DNA from 2 places in the Rhodohalobacter sp. 614A genome. Region 1 is predicted to be linked to the other one. Evidence: riboswitches for the same ligand, from Rfam matches in the RefSeq annotation. Region 1 holds a riboswitch; the other holds the start of a gene.
What was found. A riboswitch is a leader RNA that binds a small molecule or an ion and turns the genes downstream of it on or off. The one in region 1 is predicted to bind cobalamin.

Region 1 (3,173 bases):
ACTTGATGGCCTTTCATTTGGATATAACGGAAATCTGGTTGGCCCGAAACGCATGCCAAATAATTATGTAGAAGATTTTGGTCTGGATGAATGGTCCCCGGCTTACTCCACACATGATCTTAAAATCACCAAAGAATTTACAAATGTGAATAGCCCGAACGGAATTGGTTTTGAAGTGTATGTATCGGCAGAAAATATCTTCGATTTCAAACAGGACAGCCCTTTGGTTGATCCGCAAGATCCTTTTGGTCCCAATTTCGATACCATTTATACATGGGGACCAATTGTTGGGCGAACATTTTCACTCGGTGCCAGACTAAATCTTCGATAGATGAGAAATTTCAAGTACAAATTTAAATTCGTAGCCATCTGGGTGGGAATGTTTCTACTGATGGGGGCTCTGTTCGGGTCCCCATTACCCGCCCAGAATACATCTTCTGTAGATTGGTATTCGTTTGAAAAAGCTATACAACTTGCTGAAGAGAATCAGCAGCTCATTCTGGTGGACGTTTGGGCCCCATGGTGCGGCTGGTGCAAAAAAATGGAGAAAGAAGTTTATCCTGAACTCTCAAAAAATATTACAAGCCAATTTATATGGACCCGATTAAACAGAGATGATAATCGCTCAAGACTTCATTTTAAAGAGCAGCGTTTTACTCCACTGAAAATTGCACAAAAATTGAATACTCAAAGCGTTCCGGCTCTTGTCGTTCTTTCTCCGGACGGAGATTATCTATTCCACATTTCTGGTTTTACGAAGGCCAAAAAGCTGGAATCAATTTTGGAATATGTTATTACTAATACGTTGAAAAGTTCTTCGATTTAAAAATAAAAAAGTGCTTTCTATCCCTTTTTCTAATCAACCCAATTGTTGAAAACTTGCCGGAAATGTGGAAAAGTATTCATTGACAATGAGTTGCCCAGCCGTTTAATTACAAGCAGATTTTAAAGGTGCCCCGAACATTCGGGGTGAAAAGGGAATCCGGTGGAAATCCGGAGCTGTCCCCGCAACTGTAATCCGGTTTATTTCTTTATTTACACCACTGTTTCAGCCCCAAAAGAAACGGGAAGGTTTAAAGAGATCATCGGTAAGTCAGGAGACCTGCCTTCTATAAATCAGTAAACAAAACCTTCGGGAGTTAAGGTGTTGTTGAAAGGCAGAAAGATCCTTGGTTCAATTCTTTAACCTATGTTCAACTTGCCTTCCTCAACGTTTTTAGCCTCCATTCACAGCTAAAACAAGTTCTAAAATGTTAACACATACCCTTGGATTTCCCCGCCTTGGTGCGCAGCGAGATTTGAAAAAACTCGTCGAGTCGTACTGGAAAGGAGAAATCGATCAATCTAAACTGATTCAATCCACATCAGCTCTAAAAGCGGTCCACTGGACCCAACAGAAGAGTGCCGGGATCGATCTGGTTCCGTCAAATGACTTCTCTCTCTACGATCAGGTTCTGGATACAGCTCTCCTTGTCGGAGCCATTCCGGATCGATACAAAGATTTATATCAGTCCGAACAAGAAAAATCTACCAGCTACCCTATTGATACCTATTTTGCCATGGCCCGTGGATTGCAGGATGACAAACACGACATCCCCGCTATGGAAATGACCAAATGGTTTAATACCAATTATCATTACATTGTGCCGGAATTTTCGGCCGATCAGGAATTTGAATGTCTGTCCACCAAAATTTTTGATGAATATGAAGAAGCACAATCTGTAGGAGTTGTTACCAAACCCGTGCTTATTGGTCCGGTTAGTTTTTTGCTTCTCGGAAAAGAGAAAGATACATCTGATGGATTTCACCGGTTAGATCTGCTTGATAAATTGTTGCCTGTCTATCAGGAAATTCTGAGCAAACTTCAGGACAAAGGTGTTGAATGGGTTCAGATTGAAGAACCATTCCTGGCGCTGGATCTTGAAGATGATGCGAAAATATCTTTTCAAAAAGCCTATGAAACGTTTCACCAGGATCTTGATAGCTTAAAGCTTTTGCTTACCACATATTTTGAAGGACTGAGTGATAATACAGCGCTGGCCTGCGGACTTCCCGTAGACGGACTTCACATTGATTTGGTGAATGATCCGGATCAGCTGGGTAACGTGTTGGATCAACTAAACGAAGAAACAGCGCTATCTTTGGGATTGATTGACGGCCGAAATATCTGGAAAACTGATCTTCAAAAAGCAGCAGCTTTTGTTGAAAAAGCAAAAGAAAAAATCGGAGAGGATCGACTGTTAATCGGCTCGTCTTGCTCACTGCTTCACAGTCCGGTAGATCTGGATCAGGAAACCGACGAAACCGCTCTTCCTGCTAAAGTGAAGCGTTGGATGTCTTTTGCGAAACAAAAATTGGGAGAAATTTCTCTGCTGAAAAAACTTGTAGCTGATGAACTTTCTGCCGATGAAAAGCAAAAGCTGGAAAAGCATCAAGCCGATGTAGACGACAAACGGACATCTGAGCTTGTAAACAATCCAAGCGTTCAAAGCCGAATGGATAATCTGGATGACTCCTACCTGAACCGTAAACAACCGTTTACCGAACGGCAGGCTGTTCAAAAAGAGCATCTCAACATTCCTGAAACGTTTCCTACCACCACCATAGGTTCGTTCCCTCAAACATCAGAAGTACGAAAATGGCGGGCCGATTACCGGAAAGGAGTTCTTTCGGAAGATCAGTACACAGAAATCATCCATAAAGCCATCAGCGAACTGATCAAAACCCAGGAAGAAATTGGACTGGATGTATTAGTACACGGTGAATTTGAACGGAATGATATGGTAGAATATTTCGGTGAACATTTTTCCGGATTTGCTTTTACGCGCAACGGCTGGGTACAAAGTTATGGAACACGAGGAGTAAAACCGCCCATTGTGTATGGTGATGTACACCTTCCCGATCCGGTAACTGTTCCATGGTCGGCGTATGCGCAATCGCAAACCGACAAACTCGTAAAAGGAATGCTAACGGGTCCGGTCACTATTTTGCAATGGTCGTTTGTGCGGGATGACCAGCCCCGATCCGAAACCGCGAAACAGATTGCACTGGCCATTCGCGATGAAGTACAGGATCTGGAAAAAGCCGGTATTCAAATCATACAAATTGATGAACCTGCCTTCAGAGAAGGATTACCGCTTCGATTGGATAAACGCGAGGCGTACTTAACATGG
Region 2 (3,173 bases), 300 kb from region 1:
TGGCTCCGAACTGCCCGAAAAGCTGATCCAAAGACGGGGCTTTAAACCCGGTTCCATAGGAAGCAAAAACTTTGAAGTTATCAGAAATCTGGTAGGAAGGAGAAAAACTGTAGGTAGAATTATTACCATACTCAGAATGGATATTTACCCGGAAACCTGCTTCGGCCCGGAGTCCGTTTCCGGCATCAAGAAACACTGTAGCGTATGGACTTGTAAACGATGTGGAAACTTCAGAAATATCATTTACTTCATCCTCAGGAATGAGACCTTCCTGCCAGTTAATACCTGCCATCGCATGGATATACGGACTAAACCGGTAATTTAAGAATGTATCAAAATTTTGAAATTTACCTTCATAAGATGATTCCCCATATTGACTTGAAAATACTCGCTCTGTTTCCGAAATCATATATGTTGAATTTACTCTGAACCGCCCTGTTTCGAATATAGCCTGGACGCCGGGATTCAACATATTGTTTGAAAATGAATTGGGTGCATCCATAAAAGCGTCCGCATCATAATCACCTTCAAAATCAGAGTATTTTATGAACGGTTTAATCGCCAGCCCTTCTACAGGTTTTACAGTTACATTTGCATAAAAAGAATTTTGATCATATCCATCATCCTGGAATGATTCCGAGCCTTCCGGGGTAGCTGCAGCGCTAATACCATCACTGGACTGATAATTATATCCTACAGAATAATCCAGAAGTTCCTCTACGGATCCGCTAACTTCACCGGCGGCTTTCAAAGAGTTGTAAGCGCCGTATTCAAACATTGCAGACGGTTGAAAAATATTTGCAGCACTTTCTTTGGTGATAATATTAATAACTCCGGCAAGTGCGTCAGAACCATAAAGTGTAGATTGGTTTCCTTTCAGAACTTCGATTCGTTCAACATTGTGCAAAGGAAGTAATCGTAAGTCAATTGCTCCGCCAACTCCGGATGGATCGTTTACAGCAATGCCATCCAACAAAATTAATGCATAGGATGAACTCGCCCCTTGCAGAAAAAGATCCTGGTTATTGGCCGGAGAACCCATTGAATTGTTTACACGAATTCCGCTGTGCTGATGTAAAAGCTGTGCTACATTGCTTCCCGAACTTTGTTCAATTTCTTTCCGGCCGATAATCAGAACCGGACGTGTTGTTTCTCTTGGTGAAACGGAAATTTTTGAAGCCTGGATAACAATCTCGTCAAGATTTAGCGTAGTATCTGCAACCTGAGAATTGGTTTGTGCATAAAGTGATGAGGTGCACAAAAATACCCCAATTATGAGTGTTAAGAATTTTTTGCTCATGGTTATTTTTTGATGTTTATATTGAACCGATGAGCTTCCGATGAAAAAAGTGTGGGGATATAGAACCGAAAATTGATTCTCTATTCCCGGCTCTTCCTCCGAAAGCCTGAATTAGTTTGGCAAACAGGCAGGTCTTCTGACTTACTCAATATGTTAGCTGCCTTCCCGCCCCGAACCATCGGGGCAGTGGCATCGAAAGGCTAACACAATGATGAGCTTACAGCTACGGGGATAGTTCCGGATTTTCACCGGATTCCCTTTTCATCCCGATTTTTAAATCGGAAACCTGATGCTTTTTTTATGGTAAGCCGATTTTCCACTTAAGTCAACACAAACTTTGATCATTTCCCCATTGATTTTAGTTTATTTAGTAGTTATTAAAGGGGCTATTAAATTTTAATTCACAGATTTTAGAAACGAATTAAAAAAAGGATGAATCAGAAAAAACAGACGGTTCAATTTTTTAAATCCATTTTGAAGAATGTCAATCCCAAAGAATTTCTCCCTGAAATCGTACACTGGGATAAGAAAAGCAGAACACTCTCTATACATGATGAAAAGTTTAGCCTTGGCGGACACCAAAAAGCCTATGTAATCGGATCAGGAAAAGCTTCTCCAACCATGGCTATTGCGATGGAAAATATCCTGGCGGACGATCTCGAAAAAGGCTTTATCATTGCTCCGCCAGATACGGAAACCTCTCCTTCAAAAATTGAAATGATGGAAGGTTCCCATCCTCTTCCGGATGAAAACAGTGTAAAAGCAACCAAAAAATTGATTTCACTGATTGAAGAAATTCCAGACGATTCAGTCGTGATTAATCTATTGTCGGGAGGAACTTCAGCGCTGATGTGCTATCCGGCAAAAGGGTTAAGCATTGAAGATTTTCAGAAAACGTACAAGATTCTTTTGGAATCCGGAGCCGATATTCACGAAGTCAATACGGTTCGGAAAGCTCTTTCTGAAGTTAAAGGCGGCCGGCTTTTATCCTATTTTAATAAGGTAACTTTGATCGATCTGGTTATTTCAGACGTACCGAATGATGAACTGGCGTCCATAGGCAGCGGTCCCACCACTCCCCAGGAGATTTCGTTCGATAAAGCATTTAAAGTGCTGAAAAAGTATATGATCTGGAATGATCTGCCACATGATGTAAGAAATCATCTCGCAAATAAAATGGATGAAGAAGCCAGAAATGGAGGTTCTTCTCAAACAGAAGATATCCCCAATCATAAACAATGGATTGTGTCTTCCGCATCAAAAGTAGCTCAGAAAACGAAATCCATGCTTGAGGAGCAAGGTTACAAAACAACGCTGATTGAACCGGCCTGGTCTGGCTTAGTGGATGAGTTTGAAAAACATATTTTGGAGCATCTTCAAAATGACTTGATCAAAAAATCAGGAAAAAATGCGGCTGTCTTTTATGGAGAAAGTACAGTTAAAGTGACCGGAGATGGCTTGGGTGGACGTAACCAGGAAATCGCTTTACGAATGGCGAAGAAGTTGAAAGATTATGATGAACCTGTCATTTTCTTAAGTGCAGGAACAGACGGAATAGATGGCCCAACCGATGCCGCCGGTGCTGTGGTGGACCAGAACACTTTTGAGGAAGCCGAATCCGGGGGAATCAATCCAAATGAATATATCGAGAAGAACGACAGCTATCACTTTTTTGAAAAGTTTGGCGGACATATCAAAACCGGCCCTACCGGAAATAATGTGATGGATATTCAGCTTTTGTTGATTGATGAAAACTAAGTTTCATTCATCCTGATTTGGAATCTTAATACGGCAAAATGGTACTATCATGAGATACTAATCTTCATCAGACCGAAGTAAGATTTCATCCAAATTTGTCCTTAACCCTTCCGTA

Region 2: it holds a riboswitch for cobalamin, as region 1 does, so the genes downstream of both, L0B18_RS10960 (TonB-dependent receptor plug domain-containing protein) here and metE (5-methyltetrahydropteroyltriglutamate--homocysteine S-methyltransferase) in region 1, are expected to answer to the same signal.

Annotation. Positions count from the first base shown of each region.
Region 1 is NZ_JAKEDS010000002.1:204,666-207,838, forward strand. Features, by position in the region: gene L0B18_RS09690 (TonB-dependent receptor) at 1-331, shown strand, start outside; gene L0B18_RS09695 (thioredoxin family protein) at 332-826, shown strand; cobalamin riboswitch at 933-1,124, shown strand; gene metE (5-methyltetrahydropteroyltriglutamate--homocysteine S-methyltransferase) at 1,251-3,173, shown strand, end outside.
Region 2 is NZ_JAKEDS010000002.1:504,713-507,885, reverse strand. Features, by position in the region: gene L0B18_RS10960 (TonB-dependent receptor plug domain-containing protein) at 1-1,300, opposite strand, end outside; cobalamin riboswitch at 1,410-1,605, opposite strand; gene L0B18_RS10955 (glycerate kinase type-2 family protein) at 1,733-3,058, shown strand.